4 regions of the Enterobacter sp. JBIWA008 genome follow, and region 4 is predicted to be linked to each of the others. Evidence: predicted binding sites of a transcription regulator. Region 4 holds the regulator's gene; each other region holds the start of a gene.
What was found. Region 4 encodes CRP, which controls carbon source genes, mostly activating them, when cyclic AMP is high. Its sites were predicted from a motif close to ATGTGANNNNNNTCACAT; they were not measured.

Region 1 (3,723 bases), 2.3 Mb from region 4:
GCCCACCGGAGGGAGTTTTTAGCATTTCATGCTGCAGATCACAGTTTGAGTGCTTAAGAGTTCTCCTAAATACAATATATCTCCTTTCAACACCCCTTTTTTGATCCTTTATCTGATTGGCGAAGCGTTGCCTCCATTGCAAAATTGTTACCAATAGCAACAAAGGAGGAAGTCCCGTGAATAAATCAATGTTGGCGGGTATAGGGATTGGCGTCGCGGCTGCGTTAGGTGTGGCTGCCGTTGCCAGTCTCAACGTATTAGATCGCGGCCCGCAGTATGCACAGGTGGTTTCTGCTACACCGATTAAAGAAACCGTGAAAACCCCTCGTCAGGAGTGCCGCAACGTCTCCGTGACGCACCGTCGTCCTGTCCAGGATGAAAACCGCATTGCCGGTTCTGTTCTGGGTGCGGTAGCGGGTGGCGTGATTGGTCATCAGTTCGGCGGCGGCCGGGGTAAAGACGTAGCGACAGTGGTCGGCGCGCTGGGTGGCGGCTATGCCGGTAACCAGGTGCAGGGTGCGATGCAGGATAGTGATACCTACACCACAACTCAGCAGCGCTGCAAAACCGTCTATGACAAGTCGGAAAAAATGCTGGGCTATGACGTAACGTACAAAATTGGCGATCAGCAGGGCAAAATCCGCATGGATAAAGACCCTGGCACGCAAATTCCACTGGATGGAAATGGCCAGCTGGTTCTGAATAACAAAGTGTAAAAAAGATGTTCTCTGAATTTAGCTCCTCATGCGCTCAGGCTGAGGAGCTTTTTTTTGCGTCAGATTTTGAGTAGCTCAGGCCACAGCCGCAGCGTGGTTTCGCTAATATTCTGCAGTTTTTCCAGCGTGGCTCCTTCACGGGCGCTGATCGACATCCCCTGCAAAATACAGCTCAGGTATTGCGCCAGAAGCTGAGGATTGCACTGCGCAGGGATTTCACCGCGCTGCTGACGCTGCGCCAGAAATGCGCAGAGGGTCTCCTCCTGCATGGCATGTCGCGATTTCACCGTATTGGCAATCTCTTTAGAGGACGCCGCCAGGGTGGCAGAGGTATTAATCATAAAGCAGCCCGCAGGAGTGTCTTTACTGGTGAAGCAGGTCGCAACGGCGGTGAAATAGTCGCGAAGCGCCTGTTCGACGCTTTTCTCTTCACAGAACAGCTGGGCTTCGTGTTTCGCCGCAAAGCGCGAAATGTACCTGTCCAGCACCGCCCTGAACAGCCCCTCTTTATTGGTAAATTCGGCATACAGCGTCGGCGCTTTGGCTCCGGTGGCTTCTACCAGATCGGAAAGCGAGGTTGCTTCATACCCATGTTGCCAGAAGAGAGTCATGGCCTTATCAAGCGCTGCATCCCTGTCAAACACTTTTGGTCGGCCACGGCTTTTCTTCGCACAACTCGTGACATCGGTTGTCATTTGCCGTTGGTCCTCTGTTGGTTTGGTGAACGACCATTATAAAAATAAACGCAACCCATCACCAGTCCAGAATGCTTAAAAATAAATTAATCATATATGTATGAAAAATAACAATTTTAAAATTAAGTTAACGCTCGTTATAAAATTATGTTGACGCGTGACCTGGATCACATTTATGATTTATCTATCGATCGTTAACTAAATGATTAACGACCTCCAAATTCATCTGCTAAAGGTAAACATCATGAAAAACGTAAAAACCCTCATCGCTGCCGCTGTCCTGAGTTCACTCTCTTTCGCAAGCTTTGCTGCTGTACAGGTGCAATCCACCCCAGCTGACCAGCATAAAGTCGGGACAATCTCTGCCTCTGCCGGTACTAACCTGGGTTCCCTGGAAGATCAGCTGGCACAAAAAGCGCAAGAGATGGGTGCAAAATCTTACCGCATCACCTCCGTGACCGGTCCTAACACCCTGCACGGCACGGCTGTCATCTACAAATAAGCCGGGCATAAACCCTCATTTATGCCACTGCAATAAAAAAGGCCCTGCTCAGCAGGGCCTTTTTTTATTTCTGATTTACATCGACTGCGCGACGACGCCGTTATGCCGGGTGACGTCGGTCGGCATGCCTGACCGCGCTTCCATCGCACGCTCCATCACCACGCTATTGGTATTCGCATTCGTTTTGAAGCTTACCATCGCGGCATTCAGGTTAATGGGCAGCGTCTGCGGATCGTCGCCAATATTTTTCGATAACGGCTGGTGAATTTCAACCAGCCGCACGCCGCCGGGCTCCTCAGAAACCTTAATCGGCGTATTGATAATATTTACTTTGGTTCCCGGCGTAACGACGTTAAACAGCGTTTTGATATCGTCATCGCGCAGACGAATACAGCCGGAGCTGACGCGCATGCCGATGCCAAAGTCCGCATTCGTTCCGTGCAGCAGGTAAACACCGCCGTATGCCGCGAGGCGGATCGCGTGGTGACCCATTGGATTATCCGGACCTGCCGGCACCACGGCGGGAAGATCGATCCCCTGGGCCTTATAGCGGGCGCGAATGTTGGCCGTCGGAGTCCAGGTTGGATTCGCGCGTTTATCCGAGACGGTGGTGACCATTGTTGGCGTCAGCGTGTCGCCGCCCAGCTGGCCAATACCAATAGGGTAGACCGTCACTTCGTTTTTACCCGGCGGGTAATAGTACAGGCGCAGCTCGGCCAGGTTAATCACCATCCCCTCGCGCGGGGCGTCCGGCAGGATAGTCTGTAACGGGATGGTCAGTACGCTGCCCGCGCGCGGGACATACGGATCGACGCCGGGGTTCGCCTGCAGCAGGGCCAGAAAACCGACGTTATATTTTTTGGCAATCGCTTCCAGTGACCCCCCATTGTTTTCAACCACGTGAAAGCGGTTCTCACCCACTACCTTGCTGCCGGGAGGGGGTAGGGCCCAGGTGTTTGCCCGAGCGGGAAGCGCAACCGCGACGGTGGCTACCAGCGCAAACAGGGTCATCCAGCGAGTAAAACGCGAAGAGATCATCATCACCATAATCCATGCAAATGATAAGGTTATTGTTTTATAAGGCGTTAAATATAATTATGGCGAATGGGTGTGTCGGGAAGATCGGGTGAAGTGCAAAGAGTTTGTAAATTGTCCCCCCGTAGCGCTGGGCTAACAGGGGGAAGGGAGGTCAGGCGATCGCGTTCTCTTCCAGCTGACGCATGAAGTTACGCACCCATTCCATACGGGTTTTGCGCTCCGTCAGCTCCTGGGTAAATTTCAGACGGGTTGGACCATCCAGACGGAAATGCTGCGGCTGTTTTTGCAGCAGGCCGATCAGCCACATCGGGTTGACGTGATTCTTCTCGGCGAATTCAATCACGCCGCCTTTTTCATTGCCTTCGAGCTTGCGGATCCCCAGCTTTTGCGCCTGCTGGCGCAGCCTCGCGATATCCAGCAAATTTCTCGCCGCATCGGGCAGCAGACCAAAGCGGTCGATCAGCTCCACCTTGATCTCTTCCAGCTCGTTCTCCTTCTTCGCGCTGGCGATGCGCTTGTAGAATGAGAGACGGGTATTCACGTCCGGAATAAAATCGTCCGGCAGCAGGGAAGGCATACGCAGCTCAACCTCGGTCTGCTGGCTGGTGAGATCTTCCAGCGACGGCTCGCGTCCGGCCTTCAGGGCATCAACCGCGTTTTCCAGCAGCTCCATATAGAGCGAGAAGCCGATGGTCTCCATGGAGCCGCTCTGGTCTTCACCCAGCAGCTCGCCGGCACCGCGGATTTCGAGATCGTGTGTTGCCAGCGCAAA
Region 2 (3,723 bases), 280 kb from region 4:
CCAGCCTGTTGGCTTTGGCCCACTCTACCCAGTTCTTAAAGTGTTCCGGTTTGATTTCGTTGCGCGCCACCGGCTCGTCGGATTCGAGATAAATCGCGTGCAGGTTCAGGCGTTTTGGCCCCGGGATCAGGCTCAGCGCCAGCTCCAGGTCGGCGCGCAGTTCGGTTGCGTTACGCGCTTTGCCTGGGTAGTTACCGGTGGCCTGAATACCACCCGTCAGGGAACCGCCCGGGTTCTCGAAACCGGCGACGTCATCGCCCTGCCAGCAGTGCATGGATACGGGCAGACGGTCGAGCTGGCGCAGCGCCTCTTCGACATCCACGCCGACGGCGGCGAAACGCTGTTTAGCCAGGCCCCAGGCTTGTTCTAATTGAGTTGTCATGCACAAAGCTCCTTAGTCAGTCGGTTTTGCTGAAACTGCGCCCGAAAGCGAGCAATTTCACTGCAGGGATTGGAGGTGAAAGTGGTCAGGCTGGCGTTCGCCGCCACTACCGAACGGAAGTCGTCAACGTTGGAAAGTTCGTCCAGGGTCATCAGCTGAATGCCGATGTTGCCGAGCGTGGAGGCCTCCACGGGACCTGCCACCACGGTGATGCCGCAGGCATCGGCGCAGAGCTGGTTCAGCAGCTGGTTCTGGCAGCCGCCGCCCACGATGTGCAGCTGGCTGAACGGTTTTCCGCGAAGGCTCGCCAGCTCGCTGAGGATGTCGGCATACAGCAGGGCGAGGCTGTCAAAAATGCAGCGCGCCAGTTCGGAAGGGCTGGACGGCACCGGCTGCCCGCCCTCAACGCAGGCGGCCTGAATTTCGGCGCTCATGTGCGCCGGGTTTATAAAGCGATCGTCGTTCGGGTTGATCAGGAAAGTGCAGGCCTTCAGCTTCTCGGTTTCGGCGATAAGCGCAGGCAGGTCGGTAATGTTCTGCTCTCTTAGCACCCGCTGGAGCAGCCACAGCCCCATGATGTTTTTCAGTACGCGGTAGCGCCCTTCGGCACCGCCTTCGTTGGTAATGTTTGCGGCCATCGCGGCATCGCTGGTGTACGGGGTTTTGCTCTCAAAGCCCATCAGCGACCAGGTGCCGGACGAGAGGTAAGCCGCGTCTTTGCTCGCAAGTGGGGACGCTATCACCGCGCTGGCGGTATCGTGGCTGGCGACGGCAACGACAGGGATTGCATTCCCCTGGGGGCAAATCCAGTGACCGATCACGTTACCCGGGTGGGTTGGTGTGCCGAACCAGGAAGGCGACGCCCCCGTCCAGGCCAGCAGATGTTCATCCCAGCTATCCGAGTTGATGTTGACCAGCTGCGTGGTGGTGGCGTTGGTATATTCCCAGTTCATGTTGCCGGTCAGGCGATAGCTCAGGTAGTCCGGGATCAGCAGAGCATGGGCCACGTCTGCGACCAGCTCCGGCTGTTGCTCGACCAAAGCACGCAGCTGATAAAGCGTGTTAAACGGCAGAAACTGAATGCCGCTGCGCCCGTAGATGTTGTCCTTGCCAAGCTGGGCGATAGCGTGCGCCATCAGGCCGTCGGTGCGGCTGTCGCGATAAGAAACCGGCAAGCCGACGCGCTCGCCATGGCTATCAAGCAGAACGTAGTCCACGCCCCAGGTATCAATGCCGATGCTGTCGATGCGAATGCCATCGTCGCAAACGTTGTTCAGTCCGATACGGATCTCCGCCTCCAGGGCATCGATATCCCAGGCCTCAAAACCGTCCTGCTTTTGCAGAAAGTTGGCGAAACGGTGCATTTCGCGAAGCGAAAGCGTGTGCTGCTCACGGTCCCAGCTCGCGAGCATTACGCGGCCGCTGGATGCGCCTAAATCGACAGCCACACAATGGCGAAAAGTCATGGTCGGGTCCTTTCTTAAGTCATTAGCGGTGAGTGTAAAAAAGGGAAGAAAAAGTCACCTTCTCACCACTGACAGGCCAAATCTCGCGCTGGCAAGAAAGCAAAGGTGAATGTGAGGGAGTTCACAGTTTCCAGCAGCGGCGGGGTTCTCAGACAGTGTGACGCTGACCGCATTTCCCGATCTTTCCCCCTGTTTCTTGAAAAATGGACAGCTTTTGCGAGGTTTACTGCCAAAAATTGAAGGTGAGTGTGGGAGGCCTTAATTACTATTTTGAGAACATTTTTCATTGGTGGAGGCCGTTATGACCATATTGCACAGCGTGGATTTTTTTCCTTCAGGAGGTTTGCCTGTCGCGATTGAGCCGCGGCTTCCTCAGGCCGCGTTTCCGGAGCATCATCATGATTTTCATGAGATTGTGATTGTTGAGCGCGGGACGGGGATTCATGTCTTCAATGGCCAGCCCTATACCATCAGCGGCGGTACGGTGTGCTTCGTGCGTGACCACGATCGGCACCTGTATGAACATACCGACAACCTGTATCTGACTAATGTGCTCTACCGTTCCCCGGACGCGTTCCAGTTTCTTTCGGGGCTGAATCAGCTGTTGCCCCAGGAGCAGGACGGACACTATCCGTCGCACTGGCGGGTGAATCAGTCCATCCTGCAGCAGGTGCGTCAGCTGGTGAGCCAGATGGAGAAGAGCGAGGAGGGGCAGGAGACGCACGCCATTGCCTCGCGCGAACTGCTGTTTATGCAGCTTCTGGTGCTGCTGCGCCGCAGCAGTCTGGTTGAAGGGCTGGAAGATAATAACGCGCGCCTGAACCATCTGATGGCCTGGCTGGAAGATCATTTCGCTGAGGACGTCTGCTGGGAAACGCTTGCGGATGATTTTTCACTGTCGCTGCGCACCCTGCATCGCCAGCTTAAGCAGCACACCGGGCTGACGCCGCAGCGCTACCTTAACCGTCTGCGCCTGATCAAAGCGCGTCATCTTTTACGTCATACCGACGAAAGCGTTACAGATATTGCCTACTGCTGCGGTTTTGGCGACAGCAATCACTTTTCAACGCTGTTTCGCCGGGAATTTAGCTGGTCGCCGCGCGATATTCGTCAAGGGAAAGACGCGATGCTTCAGTAACGCGAGGGCAGTCACCGTTTTATTTCCGCAAAAAAGCTAATAGTGTCAGGTTATTCGGCGTAGAGGTCGTGATGTGGCTGCTCAGTTAATTCTTCGCAAAGATGATTTTTATGCCTCCGCGAGTCAGGCCGTCACGGTGGCCGATCGCTACCCGCAAGACGTCTTTGCCGAACATACCCACGAGTTTTGCGAGCTGGTGCTGGTGTGGCGCGGTAACGGCCTTCACATCCTCAACGACCGTCCCTACCGCATTACGCGCGGCGATCTGTTCTACATTCGCGCGGAGGATAAACACTCCTACGCCTCGGTTAACGACCTGGTGCTGCAGAACGTTATTTACTGTCCGGAAAGGCTCAGGCTTAACGTGGACTGGGCCGCGAGCATTCCGGGCTTTCTTGATGCTAAGGGTTCTCCGCACTGGCGCTTAAGCAGTAACGGCATGGCTCAGGTGCGGCAGGTTATTTCTCAACTGGAGCAGGAGAGCCAGAAGAACGACCCCGTATCTAATCAGCTGGCGGAGTTGCTTTTCGCCCAACTGGTGATGACGTTGAAGCGCCACCGTTACGCCACTGATAACCCCTCCGCCACGACGCAGGAAGCGCTGCTGGATAAGCTCATCACCCGGCTTGCGGGCAGCCTGAATAAAAACTTTGTTCTGGAGAAATTCTGCGAGCAGGAACAGTGCAGCGAGCGCGCGTTGCGCCAGCAGTTCCGCACCCTGACCGGGATGACGGTGA
Region 3 (3,723 bases), 1.9 Mb from region 4:
AAACGTAAGCTGCTGGTGAACGGGATTGAAGGGGATGAATGGGTGGCCTAGTGCGGCCTGATGCCCTCAAACTGACCCTCTCCCACAGGGAGAGGGAATAGAACGTAGGCCGGGTAAGGCGAAACCGCCACCCGGCTTTTTTTAGTTCTCGATACCTTTACTGCGCAGGTAGTCTTCGTAGTTACCGGTGAAGTCCACCACGCGCTCTGGCGTAATTTCGATCACGCGGGTCGCCAGCGAGCTGACGAACTCACGGTCATGAGAGACGAAGATCAGGGTGCCCTGATACATCTCCAGCGCCATGTTCAGGGATTCGATCGATTCCATATCCAGGTGGTTAGTCGGTTCGTCCATCACCAGGATATTCGGTTTTTCCATCATCAGCTTGCCGAACAGCATGCGGCCCTTCTCGCCACCGGAAAGCACTTTAGCCGGCTTTTTGATGTCGTCCTGGCTGAACAGCAGACGACCCAGAATGCTGCGCACCGCCTGCTCGTCGTCGCCCTCCTGCTTCCACTGGCTCATCCAGTCGAAGACGGTGAGGTCGTTTTCGAACTCGTACTCATGGTCCTGAGCGTAGTAACCAATCTGCGCGTTTTCAGACCACTTCACGGTGCCGTTGTCCGGCTGCAGTTCGCCGACCAGGGTTTTCAGCATGGTGGATTTACCCACGCCGTTGGCGCCGAGGATGGCAATCTTCTCGCCCACTTCCAGCAGCAGGTTGAATTTTTTAAACAGCGGGCCGTTCTCAAAGCCTTTTGCCAGGGCTTCCACTTCCAGCGCGTTACGGAACAGTTTCTTGTCCTGCTCGAAGCGGATAAACGGGTTCTGACGGCTGGAGGCTTTGACTTCGTCCAGCTTGATTTTGTCAATCTGACGCGCACGGGAGGTAGCCTGGCGCGACTTAGAGGCGTTGGCGCTAAAGCGGCTGACGAAGGACTGCAGGTCAGCAATCTGCGCTTTCTTCTTGGCGTTATCCGCCAGCAGACGTTCACGCGCCTGGGTGGCCGCCGTCATGTATTCGTCGTAGTTGCCCGGATAAACGCGCAGCTCGCCGTAGTCCAGATCCGCCATGTGCGTACAGACCATGTTCAGGAAGTGACGGTCGTGCGAAATGATGATCATGGTGCTGTCGCGATCGTTCAGCGTCTGCTCCAGCCAGCGGATGGTGTCGATGTCCAGGTTGTTCGTCGGTTCGTCGAGCAGCAGGATGTCCGGGTTAGAGAACAGCGCCTGTGCCAGCAGCACGCGCAGCTTCCAGCCTGGCGCGACTTCGCTCATCGGGCCGTAATGCTGTTCAACCGGAATACCTACGCCCAGCAGCAGCTCGCCCGCGCGCGCTTCCGCAGAGTAGCCGTCCATCTCACCATACTGCGTTTCCAGATCGGCCACCTTATAGCCGTCTTCTTCGCTCATTTCGGCCAGCGCGTAAATGCGATCGCGCTCCTGCTTCACTTCCCACAGCTCCCCATGCCCCATGATCACGGTGTCGAGCACGGTGAACTCTTCGAAGGCGAACTGATCCTGACGCAGCTTACCGATACGCTCGTTAGGGTCGAGCGATACGTTACCGAGCGTCGGCTCCAGGTCACCGCCGAGGATCTTCATAAAGGTGGATTTACCGCTACCGTTGGCACCAATCAGGCCGTAACGGTTGCCGCCGCCAAATTTGACGGAAATATTTTCGAACAGCGGCTTACTGCCAAACTGCATAGTGACGTTGCTGGTAACTAACACGGGGAGATTCCTGCGAAAAGTGTGATAAACACGGCATTATGCCACAATTCCGAATTGAGATCCCGTGTTGCGGCAATCCACTAAACTTTAACAAAGTCGAAAAAAATGTGATTTCGTACACATCTGAATTCCCTGTAAGCGGGAATGCACATATAATGCGCTCCCATCACAGATTCAGACTTATCAACTCATCGCCAGAATGGCTTAGATACCTCGCACAACATGAACATGAAATTAACAACGCTTTTTGCGGCGGCGTTAGCCGTAGTAGGTTTTTGTAAGACCGCGTCTGCGGTGACGTATCCCCTGCCAACAGACGGTAGCCGTCTGGTGGGCCAGAACCAGGTTGTGACGGTACCAGAAGGTAACTCTCAGCCGCTGGAGTATTTTGCTGCGCAGTACCAGCTGGGTCTGTCTAACATGCTGGAAGCGAACCCGGGCGTTGACCCGTATCTGCCGAAAGCGGGTACCGTGCTGAATATTCCTCAGCAGCTGATCCTGCCGGATACCGTTCATGAAGGTATCGTGATTAACAGCGCCGAAATGCGTCTGTATTACTACCCGAAAGGCACCAACACCGTGATCGTGCTGCCAATCGGTATCGGCCAGCTGGGCAAAGACACTCCGCTGAACTGGACCACCAAAGTTGAGCGTAAGAAAGCGGGCCCAACCTGGACCCCAACTGCCAAAATGCACGCGGAATACATCGCTGCGGGCGAACCGCTGCCAGCCGTTGTACCGGCAGGCCCGGATAACCCAATGGGCCTGTACGCGCTGTATATTGGCCGCCTGTACGCTATCCACGGTACCAACGCCAACTTCGGCATCGGCCTGCGCGTAAGCCACGGCTGCGTGCGCCTGCGTAACGACGACATCAAATTCCTGTTCGAAAACGTGCCGGTCGGTACGCGCGTGCAGTTCATCAACGAACCAGTGAAGGCGACCTCAGAGCCAGACGGCAGCCGCTACATTGAAGTGCACAACCCGCTGTCCACCAGCGAAGACCAGATCAACAATAACGAAGTCGTTCCTGTTACGCTGAACAGCGCGGTGCAGGCGGTGACTTCTCAGCCAGACGTAGAAACGGCGATTGTTGACCAGGCCGTGCAGAACCGCTCCGGTATGCCGGTGCGTTTGAACTGATAGAGAAGCATTAAAAAAGCGGGCCTCGTTGCCCGCTTTTTTTTATCCGTTATTCACGATGACTATCCCGCCGTGGTCGTACCGATAGTGGCAGTGGGCATACTCCAGCGGCGTGCCATCCTCCAGATAAATGACCTGCTCCACCTCCAGCACCGGATCGGTTTCCTCGCAGACCAGATGCTCCCTGTCCAGCGCGCTGGGCTTAAGCGCCCGCACCACCCGGTATGACCCCATAATTTTCAGCCCCAGCGTCTCCTGCACGTACTGGAACACCGAACCTTCAAGATGGGTTTTCGTCAGGCCCGGTACCAGATTCATCGGCATCACGGTGGAATCCAGCGACATAGGTTCGCCGTTCAGCAAGCGTAGACGAATGAAGTCATAGATCGGCGCATCGGCGTTAATCATCAGCGACGCCTGCTCTTTGTCGTTCGGGAAGCGCAGCTCGAAATGCACCACCCGGCTGGTCACCGTGCCCAGATGCGCCCAGGTTTTGGTCGCACCGAAATAGTCGCTGCCGGAGAGATCCCACTGCGAGAGCTGCAGGAAGTTTTTGCGGATAAAGGTGCCCTGCCCCTGACGGGTATAAACCAGACCTTCAACAATCAGCTGGCGCATCGCCTGCTGGATGGTCATCCGGCTGGTGCTAAACTCAGCCGCCAGCGCAAACTGGTCCGGAAGCGGTTCATGGGCGGCGTACTGCTGGCTGATAATGCGTTTCTTGATTTCCCGCGCTATGGTGATGTACTTCGCCGCCATCGTCCTTCCTTTCAGTTAGTTTTCTATCCCGCTGTTTTTCAAGGCCACTCGCTCGGCAATTTTGAGGAAAGGCAGGTAGAAGAA
Region 4 (3,723 bases):
GTTGAAGATAAGGATATTGAAGACGGGTTAACCCGCTTTGCCGCAGCGGTTGCGAAGATCGTTAAAGGCTAATATTCGGTTCGTTTCAACCGACGGATTAACCAAACCCCGTGATGTGGACGCTGACGCCATGCCACCGACGAAATGGTGTGCATGGTGTTCAGATGCCCCAGTACGCGCTGCAAATGCTGCTCCAGGGTGCTCATTGGGCCGTGGGTCAACGTCTCCGGCGCTTCCAGAATATTCGAATCTCCCGACTCACCCGGCGCGTCATACTCCAGACGCTGTTGACACCTCTGCAACGCAATTTCACAAGACTGCAAATAGCGCTGCGCCAGATCCGGCGTCAGCATCGTGTGCTCGCGCGCCAGCGTGGTCATGGCGTTGATGTGTTCGACGATAAACTGGCTGTGCGTCACCCAGAGCTTCATATCTGCCAGATAGTGCGAGTTAAAGCCCGGCTCCTGCATCGCCTGGTTGAGCGAGTTAAACAGGGCGTTGTGCGCCTGGTTGACCTTCATTCGCTGCCAGGCCAGCGGCGTCGGTTGAGGATTGTCGCTGAGGATCAGCCTGATGGCCTCCTGATCCGCTTCCAGCGCGTCGTGGGCATTCTGGCGCAGCAGCCCGCTTTGCCACTGCGGCCACAGCCAGACCATGCCGCCAAAGGCAATCAGGCAGCCGATCAGGGTATCAATCAGCCTGGCGACAATAAACTGTTCGCCATTGAGCGTGAGTAGCTGCAGGGTGTATACCGCCGTTACCGTAAAGCCTACCATCGCCCAGCCGTAGTTTTTGCGGATAATCAGGTAGCTCACCAGCGTGATCGCCAGCATCCCTGCCAGGGTATAGCCTTCCGGCACGTGGAAGTGTAGCGTCACGCCCGCAATGATCAGCCCGGCCATCGTTCCCCCAGCTCGATGCAGAATGCGCACCCGCGTGGCGCCGTAGCCGTTCTGGGTGACAAACAGCACGGTCATTAAGATCCAGTACGGTTTCGGCAGATGCAGCGCCATGCCCATCAGGCTGGCGGTACTGAGCATAACGCTAATCCTGGCGGCGTTGCGCAGGGCGGACGATTTAAGAGACAGATAGCTTCTGAGCGCGGGCAATAACGGAAGACGTTTCTGCTTATCCGCCATCAGGTCGCGGGGATAAAGCGGGCGTTGCGTGCGCAGCACGCGAGCGATGCGGCTGAAGTGCCAGGCGGCAAAATGGCCGACCGGGTTATCCGGATGCTGACGGGCGATTTTCTCCAGCGCGCCCAGCTGCTTATCCATGTTAAAGCGCGTCGGGTAGCGGTGATAGAGAATATCATCGGCCAGCACGCGCAGGCGTGCGGACACGGTCTGGGCGTTCCAGCGGATCACCGCTTCGGCATGGCTGCGCTCGACCAGCTTTTGCACCTCCTGCGGGTGGTGCAGGCTAACGGAGATATGCTCCTGCAGATCCAGCCCGACCTGGAAGGTGCGCAGCAGCCGTTTGTACTCGTGGTTCTTGTTGGCGGCAAGCATATGCAGCTGTTGATAGCACTGGCTTATCAGATCCACCACCTTCTGCTGGCGCGTCAGCAGGGGCGGTAAGGATTTTTCCGGATCGGTATGCTGGGTGAGCAGGGTGTATTTGGCCTCGCAGTAATCCGCAAGCTGCACATAGAGCAGGCTCAGGGATTCACGCAGCGGCTGTTCGCGCCACAGCCAGAACCAGAACCAGTTGAACAGCCCGTACCACAGTGTCCCCAGGGCGTAGATCAGCAGCGGCTCCCACACCGGCATGTTCCCGGCGAGGCTCAACGTGAAGATGGCCGCAATCAGCGAAGCGGGAAGCAGGCGGGCGTGCAGCGAACTGATTTCTGCCGTGACGCCGAGGGTCATTGCCAGCACGGTCAGGATCAGCGGCAGCGGGATATCCCGGGCCAGTAAAAGCTGTACGGCGAGGCTGCAGCCGGCAAACAGGCAGCCACCGATAATCAGTCGTTTGAAAAAGCGCTTATGCGGCGTGTCCAGACCGGCGATGTTGCAGCAGGCGGGCACGAGGGAAAACAGCAGGCCTTGCTGAAGATGTCCGAGGATCAGGCCTATGGCCACAGGAAGACACAACACCAGCGTTTGTCGCAGTGCGTAGTTAACTTCCGGGTGATAGATCAGCCTGCGCCACATGGGGAGTAGAGACAAAAACGGCGTGACACCTTGCGATGGCACGCCGTTTAAGCGGAATTAACGCGTTCCGTAGACCACGATGGTTTTACCGTGGGCGGAGATCAGGTTTTGATCTTCCAGCATTTTCAGGATACGGCCCACTGTTTCGCGGGAGCAACCGACGATCTGACCAATTTCCTGACGGGTAATTTTAATTTGCATGCCGTCCGGGTGGGTCATTGCGTCTGGCTGTTTCGCCAGGTTCAGCAGGGTTTGTGCGATGCGGCCAGTCACGTCCAGGAAGGCGAGGTTGCCCACTTTCTCTGAGGTGACCTGGAGACGGCGCGCCATCTGGGAAGAAAGACGCATCAGGATATCAGGGTTAACCTGAATCAGCTGACGGAACTTCTTGTAAGAAATTTCAGCCACTTCACATGCTGTCTTTGCTCGAACCCAGGCGCTACGTTCCTGGCCTTCTTCAAACAGGCCCAGTTCACCGATGAAATCGCCCTGGTTCAGATAAGAAAGGATCATCTCTTTCCCTTCTTCATCTTTGATCAGCACTGCCACCGAGCCTTTAACGATGTAATACAACGTTTCCGCTTTTTCACCCTGGTGAATCAGCGTGCTCTTTGATGGGTACTTATGAATGTGGCAATGAGACAAGAACCATTCGAGAGTCGGGTCTGTTTGCGGTTTGCCAAGCACCATGCGCTGTTATCCTCTGTTATAAGCTGTCACCAGAGTCATCAGATGCATCCGGACTCTGGGGTTGCAATCGAATTCTTACCCATACCCTGGGAAGTCGGCTACCGTAACGTTTCGCAGCCAGTAAAGTTTGATGTCCTCTGCATACATGTGTAACGTCAATGTATTACTGTAGCATCCAGAGTGTTTTAGCATAGCTTTCGCCGCGTGTCTCCTGGTGTCTCGCTTCAGCATGATGCAGGTCGCCTTCCATTGCGAGAAATGTAACGCACGCGTAATCTGTCACCAAAAATGCAACGTTGGAGTTTAAGAATATGCAAGCGCGCGTGAAATGGGTTGAAGGTTTAACGTTCCTGGGCTAGTCCGCGTCAGGACACCAGATTTTGATGGACGGCAACTCCGGCGATAAAGCGCCAAGCCCAATGGAAATGGTGCTGATGGCGGCAGGTGGATGCAGCGCCATTGACGTGGTGTCGATTCTGCAAAAAGGTCGTCATGACGTGACGGATTGTGAGGTCAAACTCACGTCAGAGCGTCGCGAAGAGGCGCCACGCCTGTTCACCCATATTAACCTGCACTTTGTGGTCACCGGTAAAGAGCTGAAAGACGCGGCGGTCTCGCGTGCGGTGGACCTGTCTGCGGAGAAGTACTGCTCTGTGGCGTTAATGCTGGAGAAAGCGGTAAAAATCACGCATTCGTATGAAGTGATCGAGGGCTAATTAATGGGGCATCGTGCGTGTTGATGCCCTCACTCTAACCCTCTCCCACTGGGAGAGGGAACATGTTCACGCTATCTGCTTCCCTTCCATCAGTCGCTCCACCAGCGGCGTCATGATGAGCTCCATCGCCAGCCCCATTTTACCGCCCGGCACCACTAACG

Region 1: a site for CRP is predicted at 1,567-1,584, ahead of bhsA (multiple stress resistance protein BhsA). Genes of this name have one in related genera too.
Region 2: a site for CRP is predicted at 2,004-2,021, ahead of rhaS (HTH-type transcriptional activator RhaS). Genes of this name have one in related genera too.
Region 3: a site for CRP is predicted at 1,843-1,860, ahead of ldtB (L,D-transpeptidase). Genes of this name have one in related genera too.

What each region holds. Positions count from the first base shown of each region.
Region 1 is NZ_CP074149.1:1,917,996-1,921,718, forward strand. Features, by position in the region: gene KGP24_RS09270 (glycine zipper 2TM domain-containing protein) at 177-716, shown strand; gene comR (TetR family copper-responsive transcriptional repressor ComR) at 776-1,411, opposite strand; gene bhsA (multiple stress resistance protein BhsA) at 1,656-1,913, shown strand; gene KGP24_RS09285 (L,D-transpeptidase family protein) at 1,989-2,954, opposite strand; gene mfd (transcription-repair coupling factor) at 3,103-3,723, opposite strand, start outside.
Region 2 is NZ_CP074149.1:4,716,633-4,720,355, reverse strand. Features, by position in the region: gene rhaA (L-rhamnose isomerase) at 1-382, opposite strand, end outside; gene rhaB (rhamnulokinase) at 379-1,848, opposite strand; gene rhaS (HTH-type transcriptional activator RhaS) at 2,150-2,986, shown strand; gene rhaR (HTH-type transcriptional activator RhaR) at 3,060-3,723, shown strand, end outside.
Region 3 is NZ_CP074149.1:1,516,742-1,520,464, reverse strand. Features, by position in the region: gene KGP24_RS07390 (glycoside hydrolase family 31 protein) at 1-51, shown strand, start outside; gene KGP24_RS07385 (ABC-F family ATPase) at 142-1,737, opposite strand; gene ldtB (L,D-transpeptidase) at 1,960-2,880, shown strand; gene KGP24_RS07375 (GntR family transcriptional regulator) at 2,923-3,639, opposite strand; gene KGP24_RS07370 (PTS transporter subunit EIIC) at 3,655-3,723, opposite strand, start outside.
Region 4 is NZ_CP074149.1:4,432,376-4,436,098, reverse strand. Features, by position in the region: gene KGP24_RS21615 (aspartate aminotransferase family protein) at 1-72, shown strand, start outside; gene KGP24_RS21610 (YccS/YhfK family putative transporter) at 69-2,156, opposite strand; gene crp (cAMP-activated global transcriptional regulator CRP) at 2,214-2,846, opposite strand; gene KGP24_RS21600 (OsmC family protein) at 3,230-3,562, shown strand; gene KGP24_RS21595 (phosphoribulokinase) at 3,629-3,723, opposite strand, start outside.